DNA from 4 places in the Paenibacillus sp. P32E genome. Region 2 is predicted to be linked to each of the others. Evidence: riboswitches for the same ligand, from Rfam matches in the RefSeq annotation. Region 2 holds a riboswitch; each other region holds the start of a gene.
What was found. Region 2 has a riboswitch for thiamine pyrophosphate ahead of thiC (phosphomethylpyrimidine synthase ThiC). Riboswitches for the same ligand answer to the same signal wherever they lie in the genome.
Positions count from the first base shown of each region.

Region 1: linked by a shared signal. The riboswitch ahead of A3848_RS20295 (ABC transporter substrate-binding protein) and the one ahead of thiC (phosphomethylpyrimidine synthase ThiC) in region 2 are both predicted to bind thiamine pyrophosphate.
Region 3: linked by a shared signal. The riboswitch ahead of A3848_RS29945 (ABC transporter ATP-binding protein) and the one ahead of thiC (phosphomethylpyrimidine synthase ThiC) in region 2 are both predicted to bind thiamine pyrophosphate.
Region 4: linked by a shared signal. The riboswitch ahead of A3848_RS05905 (thiamine phosphate synthase) and the one ahead of thiC (phosphomethylpyrimidine synthase ThiC) in region 2 are both predicted to bind thiamine pyrophosphate.

Region 1 covers NZ_LVYY01000024.1:107,473-112,609, forward strand. Annotated here, with positions in the region: gene A3848_RS20285 (ABC transporter permease) at 1-621, opposite strand, end outside; gene A3848_RS20290 (thiamine-binding protein) at 618-911, opposite strand; gene A3848_RS20295 (ABC transporter substrate-binding protein) at 961-2,031, opposite strand; TPP riboswitch at 2,155-2,266, opposite strand; gene A3848_RS20300 (hypothetical protein) at 2,447-2,746, shown strand; gene A3848_RS20305 (hypothetical protein) at 2,776-4,245, opposite strand; gene A3848_RS20310 (MFS transporter) at 4,290-5,137, opposite strand, start outside.
Region 2 covers NZ_LVYY01000077.1:23,148-28,284, forward strand. Annotated here, with positions in the region: gene A3848_RS30135 (tetratricopeptide repeat protein) at 1-483, shown strand, start outside; gene trxB (thioredoxin-disulfide reductase) at 503-1,456, shown strand; TPP riboswitch at 1,531-1,637, shown strand; gene thiC (phosphomethylpyrimidine synthase ThiC) at 1,753-3,447, shown strand; gene A3848_RS30150 (DUF1858 domain-containing protein) at 3,710-3,937, shown strand; gene A3848_RS30155 (DUF438 domain-containing protein) at 3,980-5,137, shown strand, end outside.
Region 3 covers NZ_LVYY01000076.1:248,726-253,862, reverse strand. Annotated here, with positions in the region: gene A3848_RS29955 (DHA2 family efflux MFS transporter permease subunit) at 1-1,283, opposite strand, end outside; gene A3848_RS29950 (TetR/AcrR family transcriptional regulator) at 1,478-2,134, shown strand; TPP riboswitch at 2,206-2,309, shown strand; gene A3848_RS29945 (ABC transporter ATP-binding protein) at 2,421-3,206, shown strand; gene A3848_RS29940 (ABC transporter permease) at 3,193-3,969, shown strand; gene A3848_RS29935 (ABC transporter substrate-binding protein) at 3,966-5,018, shown strand; gene thiM (hydroxyethylthiazole kinase) at 5,121-5,137, shown strand, end outside.
Region 4 covers NZ_LVYY01000004.1:204,167-209,303, reverse strand. Annotated here, with positions in the region: gene yfbR (5'-deoxynucleotidase) at 1-535, shown strand, start outside; gene thiH (2-iminoacetate synthase ThiH) at 703-1,815, opposite strand; gene A3848_RS05915 (thiazole synthase) at 1,846-2,610, opposite strand; gene thiS (sulfur carrier protein ThiS) at 2,751-2,954, opposite strand; gene A3848_RS05905 (thiamine phosphate synthase) at 3,020-3,622, opposite strand; TPP riboswitch at 3,747-3,848, opposite strand; gene A3848_RS05900 (SDR family oxidoreductase) at 4,017-4,886, opposite strand; gene A3848_RS05895 (NUDIX hydrolase) at 5,123-5,137, shown strand, end outside.

The sequences.
Region 1 (5,137 bases), on a different contig from region 2:
CATGTAATAGCCAATGCCCTTGTCTGCGCCGATCCACTCGGCAACCACAGCGCCCATTACTGCATAGGTTGCGGAGATCTTAAGGCCGGAGAACAGGGCTGGCAGAGAACCGGGCAGCTCTAGCTTTGAGAAGATCTGCCACTTGCTAGCCCCAGCCATTTTCATATAGTTCATCATGATCCGGTCGCTTTGGGCCAGCCCGCCCATGGCGGCAACGGCAACCGGGAAGAAGCAGACGAGTGTGATGAGTACGATTTTGGGCAGCAGTCCGAACCCGAACCAGATAATCAGCAGCGGCCCGAGGGCGATGGAGGGTACATTCTGGCTGAGAATCAGCAGCGGATACAGCGCTCTTTTCAGCCAAGGCACCAAATGCAGCAATAGAGCTACAATCAGGCCCACACCTGTACCAATCGGGAAGCCGATTAGGGTCAGCCGCAGCGTAGCAGCCGTATGTGCCCAAATGCCGGAAGCATTACCCCGGGATTCGCGGGCGATATCGCCGGGGCTTGGCAGCATCCAGGAAGGGACATGAAGTACGGAAACCGCCAATTGCCATACGCCCAGAAAAAAGATGACCGCCACAAGGGGCGGCCAGATTTGGTTCCAGTACGATCTCACGGCCGGTATTTTTCCGTCAGCTTATCCATGCTGATTCCGCTGGGGTTATGGGCGATCTTGATTTGTGAGATGACGCTGGGGCTACCCGCTGCGATCAGTGCTTCATGCATTTGGCGTACCACCTCAAGCAAATCGCTGAGTTCGCCCTCCATCGTGGTTTCGAGCGGATTCACCTGGTGCTTCACGCCGGATTGCTGAATGACCTCAATGGCCTTATCCACATAAGGAATAGAATCCTCGTTATTCGGAGTTTTAGGAATGACTTGAATGCTGAGCAGGGTGTTTGCCATATCAATCAGATCCTTTCAGGTTGGGTATTGTAAAACTTGCAGTGTAAGACTACTTGTTCTCCGGCAGATATTCATTCGTGAACGCTGAAGCGGTATCCAGTGGTTTGTCCAGCAGCTTCAGACCGTACATCCAGTCGGCGTAATTCTTCCAGACCTCGGCTTTCTGCTCTCCCCATCTGGAGGCATCGTCCTTATATTTCGGGCTGAGCCATTTCTGGCTGGCCAGGACGAGCTTGGGATCCAGATCCGGCACAGCCTTCGAGAGGATGGCGGCAGCTTCTTCCGGCTTGTCGATCGCATATTGATAACCTTTGGAGGTAGCTGCAAGGAACGCCTTCACCAGCTCCGGATGCTCAGCGATTTCCTTCTCGCTCGTGGTCAGCACCGGGGTGTAGTAATCCAGCTGAGGCGCGTAATCCTTCAAATACAGCATGTCCAGCGGTTCACCGCGCAGCTCGGCTTCAATACCGGTCCAGGCGTAGAATATCCAGGCAAAATCGATGTCACGTTTCACGGCGGTGAAGAAATCAGCTTCGCCGATATTGACCAGCTTCACCTTTTTAACATCGCCGCCTTCAGGGTCCATGATCGCCTTCATGGCAGCTTCTTCAGCCGGGGAACCCCAGCCGCCGTAGGTTTTGCCTTCGAAATCCTTTGGTGTCTTGATATTGCGGTCCTTCGGGGCGGCAAACCCTGAGGTATTATGCTGGATGATGGCGGCGATCGAGACGAGCGGCACATCCTGCAGACGGGCCAGAGTGAGCGCCTCCTGGGCACTGATGCCAAAAGCGGCTTCGCCTGAGGTGACCATCGTGTCGGCTCCCGCCGCACCCGGCTGTACAATTTCTACATCCAGGCCTTCCTCCTTGTAATATCCCAGCTCTTTGGCTGCATAGAGGCCGGTATGGTTCGTATTCGGCGTCCAGTCCAGCGCGACCTTGATCTTAGTCAGTTCCTTAGGCGCGTCCGTTCCTGTTGCAGTTGCTTCCGGCGCGGCGGTGCTGTCCCCGGCTGGAGCGGCGCTATTCCCGCCGGAATTGGCTGTATTGCTGCCGCACCCGGCCATGACGATGACCAGCATGCAGCTGATGCAGAGCATTAGTGCTTTTTTGACTCCCATTTCTATTCTTCTCTCCTTCCAGCTAACCCAGTCTTCCGAACTCTGATGATGTCCATACCAAAAAAAGCGCCCCGAAGATCGGGACGCCAGCAATTGCGTTAGGTAGCCGCTTAGCCAAAAAGGCTGAATGCGGGTGGTGATTCCTACGCTGGCATTATCCAGATCAGGTATAAGGGTCAGTATCTGTGTGGGATACACTCTCAGCCGGCCAATTCCAGCCCCCCTGGTACTATGAAGTTATGGGTGTTGCTGTGTTCTTACGCTGTATTATAGCGGTCCCCTTCGGGGTTGTCCAGTAGTGGCCCCGGATTCCAGCAATCCGCTCAGGCACTGCCAGGCACGCCGGGTAGACTTACCATATGTTATATAATAAGATTAATACTTTACAATTATGTTTCAAAAAAGGAGTGACCCTATGCTCACTGATCAGCAAAATGCCGGAGAACGGCTGAAGGTGCTAGCGGAACAGTTGGCTAAAGAAGTCACTTTGCGTCAGTATGAACGCCAGCCCGAGTTGCGGCAAAGATTCGGCCCTTCCGGAATGGCAAGAACCAAACAGGATTCACTATATCATTTACGGTATCTGGCGCAAAGTGTGGCGCTGGACAGCCCGCTTTTATTTATTAATTATATTGTCTGGCTGAAGGTGCTGCTGATGCCTAAGCTTGCCTCTGCGTATGCGGAAGCCTGCCGGGAACTCGAGAACCTGCTGTAGATCAGCGGCTTCTCTTTTTTATAGGTTTGTCAGTCATATCCCTGAACTCTTTTTCTTTTTCTGCGGCGGCTGCGGATTCCGTTCCACAGCTGCTTCAGGCTCAGGCCGATACTGACAGCGATCCCCGTAAATGCAACGAACAGCGCCAGATATTCAAATGGGGAATACTCCAGCATCTTGCTCCAGTCAATCTTACCTTTAAGGTCCTCAATCACCTGATTCATGCCATAAATACCGCTCACCACTGTGAACACCGTCAGGATCATCAGCAGCGTGTCCCGCCGTTTGGCCTGGAATTTCTCCTGGTATTGAAACAGGTCATTCAAGGTCATTTTGACCTCATCGAACAGGGCATCATTCCCGTAGACCTTGCGCAGCTGGAAAAAAATCTCCCGGCCCTGGGACTGCGAAATGAGCTCCAGAAAATAAAATTTGGCCGAGAACTTGTTGATCATAAAGATCAGGTTCTCAATTTCATCCACATCATGGTTAATGCGCAGCCGGGAGTGGATGTTGGCCAGCTTCAGCAGAACGATTTTATGAAATATGCTCAGCAGCAGCCCGTAATAATATTCTCCATACATCTGATTAATGAGCTGGGTGGCTACCCCGGATTCAGCCAAGCTCAGGCAGCAGAACGTCTGCTCATTCGTCATGTAATAGGTGTCCGGCCCCCAGCGGCTATAACAGTGCTCCCCGCAATAGTCCCGAATATACCCAGGATCGCTGGCACTGATGTATGGCTTGCCTCCCAGGGTCATACCATCCAGCTGGGAAGCTCGGTACAGCAATTCCACGCTAATCTCATTTTCCTTGTCCTCCTGCCGGTCAAAGCCGTAAAAAGCCTGAACCAGCATTCTCTCATCCACAAAGAACGGCAAAGTTTCAAAATAGGCGCCATTGATTTCCGAAGGGTCGAGAAAAGGCTCCAGTCCGCCCACTACATTCCTGAACACAAAATCCTCCACCTGATCAAAGGAACGGTCATGACAGTGGATGGAGGTTAGTTTGTCCCGAAAAGATACATCCTCCAGTGTCCGGAAACGGTCGGCGAACTCAAGGACGGTGCTGAAGGGGAGATGCTTCTCCCCGATGCTGACTCTGATCGTCAGGAAACCGAGTTCAAAAGGGCAGACGAATACATCCGTCGAGAGCACTTGAAAATGAACCGACTGTCCGGGCATATCCATCCTGCAGGGCAAATGGTTGGCCCGGGAAAAGCGGCGGAAGGAATCCTTGTCCTTCTCGCGGGGGAATAGCACATGGGCGGCAAACGGGAGGTAGCTCCGCTCCATCTTTTCATGGGAAACAGAGTAGCCTTCGCCGTAATAAGCGTCCTCCAGTTCTTTGTTGTCAAGAAAAAACCGGGTGAATCCTTCTTGTGTCAGATGTTCGATCAGCTTCATATCTTCACCGTCCTTGATAGAGAAGGGGAAGATGAACTGCAGCAGGGCGGTATGAAGTGTTGGTTCAGAAGCAATAGGGATAAGTTCAGGCATGAATAGGTCCCACCCTTGCACGAAGGATAATTACACGAATTATATTACCCTATTTTCCAGGCTGCCACGCTAAGCAGGAACAGCACAGCGGCACAAGCGGCCAGCAGTCCAGAGGTCTGGGCGATCTGCAGATGATCCATGGACCAGCCGGTGGCAAGCGGCAGCACCGCGCCGCCGATCCCGCCGGAAGCGATCATAATGCTGGGAGTGGATTCCTCGGCTCCAGGCAGCAGCTTGCTGGAGAAGACGAGCGCAATGGAGAAGATGCCTGACATGCATAGACCGAGCAGCGCTAGTACAGCAAAAGCAGCAACGCGCTGCGAGGCGAGCGGGAAGATCGCCAGCAGCAGTACAGTGGCGAAGCAACTGGCCAGCACATATCTCCGATAGGAGATCCGCTCAGCCAGAACCCCGGCGTACAGCCGTCCCGCAGACATCGCCAGCCAGAAGAAGGTGACCGTTAGGGCCGCCGAAGCGTCACCCATGCCGAGTTTGGTTATGAAGATCGCCGGCATGAAGTTGACGAGGCTCATCTCCGTACCGACGTAGAGAAAGAAGAAAACTATGAACAGGCTGAGCAGTATCCACTGCCTGCCTTTATAGGGAAGCTTTCTTGAACGCAGGCGCTTAGCGCCCCGTTCTCTGCGAGGGGGGCGTTCGTCGAGTACGCTCTGGAGGCGGCCGAATCCGCCCTTGGCCCAGAACAGCAGAGAGATCAGTGCAAAGGCCGCGACGATCAGGAAGGCCAGCCTCCAGGAGCCGGCTGCAATCAGCGGGCTTGCAGCCAGCGGCATCAGGAGCGCGCCTACGCCGAACAGCACCTCCAGCCGGCTCATGGCCACTGCAGTTCCCTCCGTGACAGCTGCTATAATGATGGTGCCGATGACGGCTT
Region 2 (5,137 bases):
GGAGTTTCGGAACAGGAACCGCTGCAGGAGGCTGCGCTTCTCAGTCTGCAGCGGCTGATCGGCGGTAGTCCGGAGGAAAGTGTAGTCCAGAGGGCGGCTCAGGAACCGGTTGTGTCAAGCCATAAAGGGCCGCCAGAGTGGAAGGAAGACTGGCAGCGAGTTATAGATCATATGGCTGCTGTGATGGACCGGAGATTGGATGCCGCCCAGAAGAGAGATGCCGAGCTCCTCTGGAAGCAGTTCATAGCCCGCCTCTATCCGGATGTACCCTTGTTCCGGCATGCAGAGGGCTGGTGTGCGGCTCTGGAATATCTAACCGCCAAGCTTCATGGTCATCCGGTTACTTACCGCGAGGCTGCACAGCATTACGGCGTTTCCGTCTCCATGGTAAGCCGGTACGCACGGCGTATTCATCAAGCATGCGGGTTAACGCAGGACGGGGCGGCAGCAGACATTTTGCCGCCATTTACGGAAAATATCTGACCCTAAGGAGGACTTGCTAATGTACAAAACAATTGTAATCGGAACAGGTCCGGCAGGATTAACTGCTGCGATTTACCTGGCACGTGCCAATCTCAGCCCCCTTGTTATTGAAGGACTGCAGCCAGGAGGACAATTGACTACGACGACAGAGGTAGAGAACTTTCCTGGTTTTCCTGAAGGTATTCTAGGTCCGGATCTGATGGATAACATGCGCAAGCAGGCAGAACGCTTTGGGGCTCAATTTAAGAATGGCTGGGTGGATTCTGTGGATTTCTCGCAGCGCCCTTTCAAAGTAACCGTGGATGGTCTGGGTGTACTGGAAGCAGAGTCGGTGATTATATCGACCGGTGCTTCGGCGAGGTACCTGGGCATACCGGGAGAGCAGGAGAATGTCGGACGCGGGGTAAGTACCTGTGCAACCTGCGACGGTTTCTTTTTCCGTGGTAAAAAGATTGTCGTGGTCGGCGGCGGCGACTCCGCGATGGAGGAAGCCAGCTTCCTCACGCGATTCGCTTCCAGTGTAACTCTGGTCCACCGCCGTCCGGAACTTCGCGCTTCGAAGATTATGCAGGACCGGGCGCGGGAGAACAGCAAAGTAGCTTGGGCCCTGAACCGCACACCGCTTGAAGTGACCATCGGGGATACCGGGGTGAAGGGACTTACCGTCCGTAACAATGATACGGGTCTTGAGGAGCTCGTGGAAGCAGATGGCGTATTTGTCGCTATCGGCCACACACCGAATACCGCGTTCCTGGGCGGTCAGATAACTACGGATGCCAACGGCTACATCGTTGTGAATCCGGGGACAACCGAAACCAACATTCCCGGCGTGTTCGCTTGTGGGGATGTTCAGGATACCCGTTACCGGCAGGCGATTTCGGCTGCAGGAACCGGCTGCATGGCTGCTATGGATGCTGAGAAATATCTGGAAGGCGCTATGGTACATGACTGGAGCGAAGCGCTGGATAAGTAACCACAATGCTGGTTAAACAAATTTTTTGATTGACAATAAATACCTGCTAAAGTAGATTGTATTTAATTAGATAAGATACCCACTAGGGGAGCCTGAATAGGCTGAGACGGGGAAATTGAATTCCCGGACCCTTGAACCTGATCTGGATCATACCAGCGTAGGAAAGTGGAGCCGGACCTTTTTTGAGCACAGCCTTATTGGGCTGTTCATGAATAAAGCCGCTCCAGGTGGAGCGGCTTTTTGCTGCGTGCTGATCTTATCTGAATGGCTCACAGAGCGATGAGGAGGAGATAAAAATGTCAGATTCATCAAAAAAGGAACAAATCGATCTGTCGGGATTTCCCGCAAGCCGTAAGGTGTATGTAGAAGGCTCGCGTCCCGATATTCAGGTTCCGATGCGTGAAATCCGTCTTAGCCGGACCGAAGGTGTTGCGGGGGAAGAGGACAATGCACCGCTTCGTGTCTATGATACCAGTGGTATTTACACTGATGCCGCTGAAGATACCAATGTTCGGAAAGGGTTGCCTCCGCACCGCTTAAGCTGGATTGCGGAGCGCGGGGATTCAGTGGAGTACGCCGGGAGAACCGCTCAGCCCAGAGACTCCCGATTAGCTGCAGACCGGACGTCGGCAGAAGGGTTCGCCGGCTTGCGGCGGAATCCTTTAAGAGCACGTGAGAGCTGCAATGTTACCCAACTGCATTATGCGCGGCAGGGGATGATTACGCCGGAAATGGAGTATATCGCGATTCGCGAGAATACCCGGCCTGAATTTGTAAGGGATGAGGTCGCTGCCGGACGGGCCATTATCCCGGCTAATATCAACCATCCTGAGAGTGAGCCGATGATCATCGGCCGTAACTTCCTGGTTAAGATCAACGCGAACATTGGGAATTCCTCCGTGACTTCTTCCATTGAAGAGGAAGTGGAGAAGATGAGATGGGCGACCCGCTGGGGTGCCGATACGATTATGGATCTTTCCACTGGTACAAAAATTCATGCCACCCGCGAATGGATTATCCGCAACTCACCAGTACCGATCGGCACAGTGCCGGTCTATCAGGCGCTGGAGAAGGTAAAAGGAATAGCCGAGGATCTGACCTGGGAGCTATATCGCGACACGCTGATTGAACAGGCGGAGCAAGGCGTGGATTACTTTACCATTCATGCCGGGGTGCTGAAGCAGTATATCCCGCTTACTGCCGGAAGAATGACCGGAATTGTGTCCCGAGGCGGCTCCATCATGGCGGCCTGGTGCCTTGCACATCAGCAAGAGAACTTTTTATATACACATTTTGAAGAAATCTGTGAGATTATGAAGACTTATGATGTGGCCTTTTCCTTGGGAGACGGACTGCGCCCGGGCTCCATCGCCGATGCCAATGATGAGGCTCAGTTCGCTGAGCTGGAGACACTTGGGGAGCTGACAGCCATGGCCTGGAAACACGATGTTCAGGTGATGGTCGAAGGTCCGGGGCATGTGCCGATGCACAAGATCAAGGAAAATATGGACAAGCAGCTCGAGCTCTGCCAGGAAGCCCCTTTCTACACCCTGGGTCCGTTAACCACGGATATTGCCCCGGGTTATGACCATATTACTTCGGCGATTGGGGCGGCGATGATCGGCTGGTTCGGGACAGCGATGCTGTGCTATGTTACGCCCAAGGAGCATCTGGGTCTGCCTAATAAGAATGACGTGCGCGAAGGAGTTATCACCTACAAAATCGCTGCTCATGCTGCAGATCTGGCCAAAGGCCACCCGGGTGCCCAGGATCGGGACAATGCATTGTCCAAGGCTCGGTTCGAGTTCCGCTGGCGTGACCAGTTCCATCTGTCGCTCGACCCTGAGCGGGCGCTGGAGTACCATGATGAGACGCTTCCAGCCGAGGGTGCCAAAACAGCGCATTTCTGCTCCATGTGCGGTCCCAAATTCTGCAGCATGCGCATTTCGCACGATATCCGCAATTCGTCCAGACTGAGCCAAATGCTATAACCGGAACGGACTTTATAAAAGGCTGTTTCTTCTGCTGTAACAGGCGGAGGAAACAGCCTTTTTTTATATCCATAAGTTGGCATACAGGCATGATGGTAACAAAAACGGGGCCAATTCATTTCTGCTTTGCAATGAATAGTTGCAGGTATATAAGTTTCTAATTTAGTGACTGCAATCACTCTTTGGCCCCGTACCCTATGCTAAGCTGTTGTTGAGAAAGGTTATCAATTGACATGAAGCTAAGCTGCAGGAGGAGAGTGCAATGAGCAAACGCCTTAACATGGATGAATCCATATTCGAGCTGGTCAGTCGTTATCCGGAGGCCATAGACATTATGGTTGAGCTGGGTTTCCGCGATATTACGAAGCCTGGCATGCTGCAGACGGCGGGTCGGTTCATGACCTTGTCTAAAGGAATCACAATGAAGAAAATGGATCGCGAAACCGTCCGACTGGCCTTTCAGAGCCATGGCTTCGAGATTATTGAATAGATCACTGAGATTAACAAGTGGAATAGAGAAGGAGAGAGAACGATGAGCGAACTGATTAACAACCGTGAAATGGATATTCCTGAGCAGACACGCCGCCAAGCCATGCTTAAGGAGATTATTAAGGAACTGCATGCCGGAAAAAGTGTAGAGGAAGTCAAAGCGCGTTTTGCAGAAGCGGTAGGTGATGTTACGGTAGCCGAAATTTCCGCGATGGAGCATTCCCTGATGACAGAGGAGGGGATTCCTGTAACGGAGGTACAGCGCCTATGCTCTGTGCATACGGCCATTTTTAAAGGCTCAATCCAGGAAATTCACCGTTCTAACAAGCCAGAGGAGCAGCCGGGACATCCTGTCCACACCTTTAAGCTGGAGAACCGTGAGATTGAACGGCTTGTGAACTTCCGCTTGCAGCTGCATGCCGATAAATTCCAGCGGAACGACAGCGAAGAGATGATTTTCAAGCTGTTGGAGGATCTGAGCCTACTGCTGGATCTCGACAAGCACTATAGCCGCAAAGAAAATCTGTTGTTCCCTTACCTTGAGAAATACGGCATTTATGGACCAACCAAGGTAATGTGGGGAGTGGATGATGGTATTCGCGGTATGATTAAACAGGCAAAAGCGGCGCTCAGTGCGTACAACGGGGAAGCTGCGGAGCTTGGAGCTCTTCTGACGAACATTATCCAGGAAGTAAATGAAATGATCTTTAAGGAAGAAAATATTCTGCTGCCGATGGCGCTCGATAAGCTGACTGAAGATGAATGGGTCAAAATCGCCCGCGAAAGCGACGAAATTGGCTTCTGTCTGACTGCGCCGGAGCAGGAATGGATTCCTGAGCGTGCCGCAGAACCGGAGGGAGCAGCCGTGCAAGCGGAAGAAGGAGAGGGAGAAGGAGGATTATCGCCGCAAGGCTTTATCCGCTTCGAGACAGGCCTGCTGTCGCTGCATCAGCTGGAAACAGTGCTGAATCATTTGCCTGTCGACCTGACATTTATTGATGAAAATGATGTAGTCCGCTACTTCTCGCATGGGAAAGAGCGGATCTTCGCCCGCACTAAGGCCGTCATTGGACGCACGGTGCAGAACTGCCACCCGCCGCAAAGCGTGCATGTCGTTGAGAAGCTGCTGGAGGATTTCAAGGCGGGCCGCAAAGACGCTGAGGATTTCTGGATTGCCATAAAGGATAAATTTATCTACATC
Region 3 (5,137 bases), on a different contig from region 2:
CGCGCAGCCGCTCTTGAGGTCAGGATAGTTACCAGTGTGGAAACAGCCAGAGAATTGATTACCTGCTGCATGGAATTGGTCAAGGAAGTGACCCGGTTAACCAAATGACTTGGCGCCTTGTTGAGCAGATGTGTATTCATTGGCATCACCATCATTCCCATGCCTGCACCGCACATGATCAGCGGCAGAATCAGGTCCCTGCTCTGCGTGGTAAGATCCACATGAGAATACTGGTACAACGCACCCGAAACCAGGCTGAGTCCGCAGACCACCAGCCAGCGAACTCCGATCTTGTCGAACAAAATCCCGGCAATGGGCATCATAAGGCCAGAGGCAATTGCCTGGGGCAGCAGGGTAAGACCCGTATCAAATGCTCCGAAGCCGCGGGCCTGCTGAAGAAACTGCGGGAGCAGGAACAGCGCACCGTACAAGCCGAACTGTGCAATCCATTGTACAACAATCCCTGTGCTGAAATCGACCGAGCGAAGAATACGCAGTTCCAGGAGCGGTGTCTCCGAACGAAACTCAGCAATGACAAAAGCGATTAAGGCCACAGCACCGAGGGATAAACCGATCAGTGTTTTGTCCGAAGTCCAGCTGTCCGCTCCCTGGCTCACCCCGTAAGACAGAGAAGCAAAGGCAAGGGGCCCAAGAATGATCCCAAGCTTATCCATCCCCGGCACCTGGCTGCGTTCCGATTGAGGCAGCTTGCGGGAACCAATCAGAAGACAAATGATTCCAATGGGAATATTAATGAGGAAGATCCAGCGCCAGGAATGATACTCCACTAACCAGCCGGACAGCACGGGACCGATAGCCGGAGCGAACAGCACCGGAATACCCATGATCCCCATGACTACGCCTACCTTGCTCTTGGGTGCCAGTTTGTACACATATGCCATCCCGACAGGAAGCACACAACCTCCGCCCAGACCCTGCAGGACACGGAACGCAATCAGCCATTCTGCACGGCTTGGTGTTGCACAGAGAATTGAACCCATAGTGAATACGATAACTGCAGTCAGAAAAACAGTCTTGGCCCCAAAGCGGTCAGACAGCCAGCCGGACAACGGGATCACCGAGGCCTGGGCCAGCATGTACCCGGTCACAATCCATTGCAATGTATTTAGATCCGTATTAAAATCCTTGACCAGCGTTGACAAAGCCACATTCATAGCCGTACTGTCGAGCACCACCATGAATACACCGGCAATGATGGCCAGCAGCGGAACCAGAATGCTTGACAGGCGAAAATCGGCCTCCGGTTTCAGCGATTGCTCCATTCTCTATCTCCTCCTGGATTGAACTGCGCGCAGGTGGACTTATTGACCTCAGCGCAGCTTAATCGATATAATATATCTCTGAACGGACAACTGTCCGTATTTACATTTTTCAGTCTACGGACAATTGTCCGCTATGTCAATGGAGTTCACATATTTCCTGTAAATATATACTGTATTTCTGAAAGGAGCCTGTCATGAACCCGAGAGAACAAGGCAGCAACCCATCCTCAAACCCAATACCACCATCAAATCCATCCTCCTTCCGGAATAATCAGGACCCTTATGTCCAGCGTATTCTTGAGGCCGCCCGAGCGCTTTTTACTGAGAACGGTCTGGAAGGAGTCAGTATGTACGGCATTGCCAAGCAGGCAGGAATCGGCCAGGGCTCGCTCTACCGCAGATTCACGGACAAAGGTGAAATTTGCTCTGCCCTGCTCTCCACCAGCTCAGAGCGTTTTCTTACCCGTTTGGAGCAGGAGCTCCAAACCACTTTAGAAACAGACAGCTCCATTGAGGAACTGCGGAGCAGTATTGAACAAGTGGTGGATTTCATAGACCAGCATGCCGAGCTGCTGCAGATGATCAAGTCTGAGTTCACGGGTAAGAAACAGCTTACCCAGTTTGAACATCCGATTTTCCAGCGGCTGAATGCAGTTATGGCCGAGCGTCTGCGGAGGGTTGCTGATGACGGCAAGCTGATTGCTATTGATCCGCATTTTGCCGCAACTTCTCTGATCGCGGTCCTCAGCCCTGATCTCTATCTCTATCAGCAGAAACTTCACGGGTCGGGCAAAAAGGATATCCTGGAAGGGATTCTAACCCTATTCGTAACTGGACTGCAGCGGTCCTGAGCACACTTTCTTTTGACAACATTCTGGAATATGCTATATTAGTTAGCAGTTACGAATATAATATTGACCTGCTATTTCACTAGGGGAGTCTAATGACTGAGACGAAGCCTTAAGCTTCGGACCCTTGGAACCTGATCTGGATCATACCAGCGGAGGGAAGTGGAACAGAATCGATCAGCAGTGCCGCTTCACGCCTACTGCCTGAACCTTTCAGACCCATTTGCCTCCCCTGGAGACGGATGGGTCTTTATTGTGCTTCCGCAGTCCCGGAAGCAGATGCGTGCCAATGAAAGGAGGCTTAATACATACGAGTATGATCTCTATCACTAACCTGTCCTATGCTTTCAGCACTTCACCGCAGACGCCCGTATTCAGTAGGCTCTCGATGAACGTCCGCCGGGGCGAATTCATTTCTATTGTCGGTACCAGCGGCTGCGGAAAAAGCACCCTGTTCAAAATCATCGCCGGTCTGCTTCGGCATACAGGTGGCGAACTCAAAGTTCACGGAATGATCTCTGACGATCCATCGTCGCGCCTGGGCCAGGTCGCCTATATGCCGCAGCAGGATCTGCTGTTGCCCTGGAGAACCGTGATGGACAACTGCCTGCTGCCTTGGGAGCTGAAGCGAAAAGGCAGCAAGGCAGATGCTGTAAAGAATATTCGTGAGATGCTCGAACGGTTTGGCCTTGAAGGTACAGAGCGGCTCTACCCGCAGGAGCTGTCCGGGGGGATGCGTCAGCGGATCGCTATGCTCCGTACCCTTGCCGCTGGAAATGAGCTGATGCTGCTCGATGAGCCTTTTGGAGCACTGGATGCCATAACCAAGCGTGAACTGCACCGCTGGCTCCTGGAATTGTGGAGCAGCCTTAAGCAAACGGTTCTGTTCATCACCCACGATCTGGAGGAAGCGCTGCTGCTCAGTGACCGGATTTACTTGATGTCTGGAGGCAGCGGCGGTGTACAGGAATTCTCGGTGGATATCCCGCGGCCCAGACACTACCGGATGAACTATGAACCGAAGTTTATTACTTTGCGGGAGAATTTGGAGCGGAGGCTGCATGAGAGTATCTAGTAGCAGAACCTTTCTGCGCGAATATGGCCCCTTTGCCTTGCTGGTACTGGTTGCCCTAGCTGGCTGGGAGTTCGCTGCACGGCTGAAGCTTGTTCCAGCATTCATTCTCCCGGCTCCAACGGCTATATGGACGGCTCTGATGGAGCAGAAAGAGCTGCTCTTCGGAGAGCATTTACCCGCTACACTTCAGGAGGTTTTGCTCGGCTTTGTTCTGTCAGCAGCCTGCGGCATGCTGCTGGGTACGGGAATGCACATGTTCACTCCGGTTGAAAAGGCGCTATACCCCTTGCTGGTGATCAGTCAGACCATTCCGCTGATCGCGCTGTCACCCATTTTTATTATGTGGTTTGGCTATACCCTATGGAGCAAGGTTGCGGTGGTTTTCCTTACTGCCTTTTTCCCGGTGGTAGTAGGGACCTTTGACGGTCTGCGCAAAAGCGGTGCTATGTACAAAGAACTGCTGCTCACACTTGGTGCGACCCGCTGGCAAATTCTGCGAAAGACCCAGATTCCGCCTGCACTGCCCTCTTTGTTCTCTGGTCTCAAGCTCTCTATGGTCTACTGCGTCATTGGCGCGACGATTGGGGAATGGCTGGGCGGTAGCCGGGGGCTCGGCTATTTCAGCCGGCGGATGGCGGGCAATCTGCAAAGTGCGGAAATGTTCGCCGCAGTATTTCTTTTATCTGCACTCGGAATCATTCTGTTTCTATTTATTGTGCTGCTCGAAAAAATTATTTTGCAGAAAAGAGGCATTCATCGATGAAACTGATCCCTTCTGAACCTCCCTTTAGAAAAAGGAAACTCCCTTTGCTCCCCTTATTGCTGCTTCTGTGTCTGGGACTTGCTGCGACAGGCTGTGGGAACAGCAATGATAAGTCTCCAGCCAGCTCTGCATCAGCGGATCAAGGCGGGCAGCCCCACAAGCTGACGATTATGCTCGACTGGTACCCGAACGCAGTCCACTCCTTCCTGTACGCCGCCCAGCAGAACGGCTATTTTGCCGACGAAGGGCTTACTGTGGATATCCAAATGCCCGCTGACAGCAATGATGCCCTGAAGCTCGTAGCCGCAGGTAAAGTTGACCTGGCCCTAAGTTACCAGCCGCAGGTGCTGATGGCACGGGGTGAGCAGATTCCGGTGAAGTCTGTTGCTGCGATCGTCAGACATCCGCTTAATCATCTGATGGTTCCGGCTGACAGCGGGATCAAGAGCCCAAAGGACCTGGCAGGCAAAAATGCCGGATACTCCTCGATCCCTCTCTATGAAGCTATGCTGAAAACCATGGTCAAAAGCGATGGCGGAGATCCTGGAGCAGTAACCCTGACCGATGTGGGTTTTGACCTGATTCCAGCCATTACAACCGGGCGTGTCGATGGCATTATTGGCGGATTTATTAACCATGAACAGTTGATTCTAGAAAAGGAAGGCCATCCGGTCATTTCGCTGAATCCAACCGATTACGGCGTCCCCGATTATTATGAGCTAGTCTTGGTCGCCAGCGACCAGGGCCTGCAGAATTCTGAAGGCTATATCCAGAAGTTTATCCAGGCAGCACGTAAAGGACAGCAATTCGTTGCGGATCACCCGCAGGAGGCACTTAACCTCCTTCTGGCTCATGAGGATGCAACGGCTCCACTCGACAAAGACATCGAGTCCAAAAGCCTGCAGCTGCTGCTGCCCCTAATGGACGCCGGCAGTGAGCCGTTTGGCTATCAGGACCCTGCATCATGGAAAAAGGTACAAACCTGGCTGAGTGATAACGGGCTGCTGAATGGCAAGGTGAAGACCGCGGAGGCTTTTATTAACTTGTAAATGAGAATTCATAAATGCTCATATAACTAAGTCTACGCTTCTGGAGCGAGTTTTGTACGAAGTGAGTTCATAGAAGCAAGGCTGACAAAACTTTTAGGAGGAATACTCATGTCTTTCTT
Region 4 (5,137 bases), on a different contig from region 2:
GCTCTGCTCCATTGGCAACGTCCACTTCGCCCGCTCGCTGAATGCCGACCGTGCGGCCGCAATGGCGCTGTTTCACGACGCCACTGAGGTCTTCACCGGCGATATTGCTACGCCGGTCAAGCACAACAATCCGCGTCTACTGTCCAGCTTCCGCGACATGGAGCGGGTCGCCGCCGAACGGCTGAAGGGGATGATTCCGCCGGAGCTTACTTCTGTTTACGCGCCGCTTCTGCAGCCTCAGGACAGTCCTTCCGGCTCCGAAGATGCCCTTTTGCTGCGTTATGTCAAAGCGGCAGATCATCTGGACGCTTACCTGAAATGCGTCTGGGAGGTTGCTGCAGGCAACCGTGAATTCGCAGCGGCCAGGGTACAAACCGCAGCCAAACTGCGCGGGCTTGAAATGCCGGAAATGGAATACTTCCTGATTCATATGGCTCCCGGCTTCGAGATGTCCCTGGATGAGCTGTCCGCCGGTTCGGACGGAGGATCTGTGGATTGCGGACAACCGGTGGATGGCGCGGACAACATGTTATAAACAGTGGACTCCTATGATCGGACCCGTAGGAGCTCAATCAAATTCTAATCTGTAGATACAGAACAGGCTGCTTCAAGCAGGAGTAGCACCAGAGTCACAGATTCTCTGCATATTTTTCTGACAATTAGCTCCTCAGCACCTTAGCACGGTTACCACGGCAACCCTTATCATGCCTGCAGCTTCAGCAGGTCCCAATCCTTAAAGACGGGCTGCAGGCCGGCTGCCTGAAGCATATCCGTGATCTCCTGCACATTCCGTTCATCCGAGATTTCGAATTGCGGAGTCCCGCCATCCTGGGTGTGTCCCCCTACTTCGGTGGAGACACCTGCCGACATTTTGGTGATCCCAAGATGGATCAGGTGATCCCGCAGGGAGGCGGGCTCCCGGGTGGACAGGGTAATGCCGGAGCGTGGCAGAAACAGGCGATACGCCAAAATAATCTGCACCAGCGCACGGTCGGTAACATCGCTCTCCGGGTTGAACTCGCCCAGATACGGACGAAAACGCGGGGCGGATAAGCCGATTTCACATTCCGGATATTTGTCCTGCAGATAGCGGGCATGCATCGCGGTCATGAAGGCTTCCTGGCGCCAATCATACATGCCCAGAAGCGCACCGATGTTGACCGAGCGGAAACCGGCCTGACACCCTCGTTCGGGGGCATCCAGACGGTTCCGGTAGACTCTTTTGGGACCTTTCACATGCAGCTTGCGGTAGGTTTCCTGATGGTACACCTCCTGATACAGGGTCAGCCCGTCCACTCCCGCTTCCCTAAGCGCCCGATACTCCTCAGTAGACAGCGGGTTCACCTCTATACTGACAGAAGAGAAGTATTCATGCAGAATTTCTACGCATTCCTTCACATAAGCGGCCGGACTATCCCTGCGCGATTCCCCGGTCAGAATCAGAAGTTGGCGCAGGCCCGTGGAGGAGATCGCTATAGCCTCTTGTCTGATCTCCTCCGGAGTCAATCTTTTTCTAGGAAAATCATAAATCGAGCTGAAGCTGCAATACGTACAGTGATTCACACAGAAATCAGCCAGATACATCGGTGTGAACAGCTGCATCACATGCCCAAAATGCGAACGGGTCAACCGTTGCGCACGCTGAGCCATCTCCTCCAGACAAGATTCCGCAGCCGGAGACAGCAGGGCCTGCAGGTCTTTTTCATCCAGACGATCCTTGAGAAGTGCCCGCTTCACATCCTCCACCCGGTACTCCTGCCACAAACTCCCGTAAGGCAGTTGCTCCAGACGAGTCAGTGGTTCAAAAAAACTCATGTTACTCCCCCATTTCCGTTAGCCAGTGAGTCACTTCAGAAATCCGGTCAATGGCGAAGACGCAACAGCCGTCTCTTCCACTGGACCGAGTCCTGCCAAATAGGCCTTGCGGCCTGCAGCTACCGCCTCACGGAAGGCCGCAGCCATCAGCAGCGGATCACGGGCGGTAGCGATTGCCGTATTGAGCAGCACAGCGGATGCGCCAAGTTCCATCGCTTCTGCCGCTTCGGACGGGCGGCCGATGCCGGCGTCGACGATCACCGGTAGATCCACCTCAGAGATGAGAATGCGCAGCAGCTCTGTGGTACGCAAGCCGCGGTTCGAGCCGATGGGGGAGCCAAGCGGCATGATGGCGGCGGCCCCCGCTGCTTGCATCCGCAGCGCGGCTGAGAGGTCCGGGCTCATATAGGGCAGCACTACGAAGCCTTCGGCGGCCAGTATTTCTGTGGCCCGGATAGTCTCCAGGTTGTCTGGAAGCAGATATTTCTGATCATTGATTACCTCAATCTTGACCCAATTGCCAAGGCCTGCGGCTCTGGCCAGTCTGGCGATCCGCACAGCCTCCTCAGCCGTGCGCGCACCCGAAGTATTTGGAAGCAGAGTCATATGGGAAGGAATATGGCTGATAATATTGTCCTGGCTCTCCGGATCTACACGGCGCAGAGCTACCGTGATTACCTGTGAGCCTGAAGCTGAAACCACCTCGGGAATCAGTGTATTGCGGCTGTATTTGCCGGTACCGATGAACAGCCGGCTCGATAACGTAATGCCGCCAATCACCAATGGATCTAACATGAACTCGCCTCCTGGGATGAAATTCGACAAGGGAAACGGCTTCACCGTCATTTTTAAGACGGTATCCGTTTCAGTAAAAAAATAGAAGGATAATTTTTAGCGTGAAAAAAATTCAAATATTTTATGATAGCCTCATGGCTTCAGCCCCCGCCTACAAAATGCACCAGCTCCAGCCTGTCGCCTTCACATAATATCTCCGACCCGTAATGCTCCTTGCTGACAATCTCACCATTTCGTTCCACGATCACAAGCCGAAAGCTCCATTCGGGCCGGCTTAACAGATCGGCAACGGTCCGGCATTCTTCCGCAACCACTCCTGGCTTGCCATTAATGATCAGATTCATGCGCTCTCACCTCCTTGGCGTGGTACCATTCACCGATTTACTGGAGTCACAATACACCACAGGTCCTACGCCTCCTGAACCGCCAACCGGTAAGCACGGGCAGCAGATACGGGGTCATCCGCTCCGCAAATGCCGGACATGACCGCAATCCCGGCAGCACCGTGACGGATCACTTGACCTGCATTTCCAGGCTCCACCCCGCCGATAGCAATCAGTGGAATACGGGTGCTGCGCACCGCTTCCTCCAGGAGCGCCAAACCGCGCCCCCGCTGTCCGGGCTTGCAGCCGGTAGGGAAAATATGGCCGAACAGGCAGAAGTCCGCCCCCTGCCTGCCTGCTTCCGCTGCTTCTGCCGCGGAGTGCACCGACCTGCCCAGCCGGAGACCTGGAGCGGCTGCACGGGCTGCTGCAGGCGGCAGGCTGTGCCAGGCTAGCTGGACAGCGCCTGCACCGGCGGCCAGCGCAACATCCAGCCGGTCATTGATGACCAGTCTGGATGCGGGGATTCCTGCACGCAGCAGTTGCTCTGCCATGCTGAGCAGCTCCAGGGCAGACCGGTTTTTTTCCCGCAGATGAATAAAGTCCACGAGCGGATGCACAGCAGCCGCCAGGCTGACGAAACGCCCAAGCTCAAGCTTCCCGTCCGATATTAAATGAATTTCCGCCACTTCTTCACCTCCTGCTCCACACTATTGCAGCAAAACGCGCAACACAAAAAAACCGCCCCCGCGATAGGAGGCAGTCATAAATTTGTACAGGAATACGGGTGTAAGAAATACAACCCCGCTGCAGTTCATTCATTCTCCGCTTTCCTACGCTGGTTTTAACCAGATCAGGTTCAAAGGGTCCGAACGTCACGTTCGTCTCAGCCTTGCGGCACCCCTAGGGACAATTGCAGTATTCAATTGCTGACGTGGTTCATATTAACATATTAATCCTCGGAAAAGCTATCCCTTTTACCCAAAGCTTCATCTTATATGGTACATAAAAAAGAGCAGACCGCATGGGCCTGCTCTTGAACTGTTATATTTTCCAGAAACCTACTTGACCGTACAGCAACTTCTAGCCGTTGACAATTTCCCCGCCGTTGACATGCATTACCTGGCCGCTAACATAGGATGAATCATCCGAGGCCAGATAGACGTAGGCTGGTGCCAGCTCTTCCGGTTGTCCCGGACGCTGCATGGGCTGTGTGCCGCCGAACTCGCTGACCTTTTTGGCATCAAATGTGGATGGAATCAGCGGTGTCCAGATCGGACCCGGAGCTACAGCATTCACGCGGATGCCCTTTTCCGCCAGATTCATCGACAGCGAGCGGGTGAAGCTGAGAATCGCGCCTTTGGTGGACGAATAGTCCAGCAGCTGCGGACTGCCGCGGTAGGCGGTGATCGATGTCGTGTTGATGATCGTGGAGCCTTTTTTCAGATGCGGCATAGCTGCCTTGGTCAAATAGAACATGGAGAAAATATTCGTACGGAACGTCCGCTCCAGCTGCTCGGAGGTAATATCCTCGATCTTGTCCTGCGGATGCTGCTCGGCCGCATTGTTAATCAGGATGTCCAGCTTACCGAGCCCCTCTACCGCCCGGTTGATCAGATCCTGGCAGAACGCTTCTACGCCGATGTCACCGGCGATCAGAATACACTTCCGTCCCTCCTGCTCTACTTGGCGTTTGGTCTCTTCGGCATCAGAATGCTCATTCAGATAGGAAATGACCACATCCGCACCTTCTTTGGCAAAATGAACGGCAACCGCCCGTCCAATACCGCTGTCGCCTCCCGTAATGAGCGCCGCCTTACCCAGCAGTTTGCCTGCCGCTTTGTAGCTGGACGTTTCAAATTCAGGGCGCGGATTCATCTCGCTCTCGATACCGGGCTGACGGTCCTGCACCTGGGGAGGCAAGGTTTTGGTAGTCTGCTTATTTTCTGGCATGATCCATTCTCCTTTCGCTGTGTACCTTTTGTTGAAGTAACCACATCGTATTAGGATGGCTTCTGCATCATCAATTATACAATCGCTTTACGTTAAGTTACTTACCACACTTCCCGGCTGTCCAAACAAAAATACAGTCGTTTTTGACTTAAAGGGCCGATATAATTTAGTGAAGTATAGATCCGAGATAGGATCCGGAGCGATTAACCCATAGGATAAGGAGGCGCATAAGTTATATGACCAGAAATACA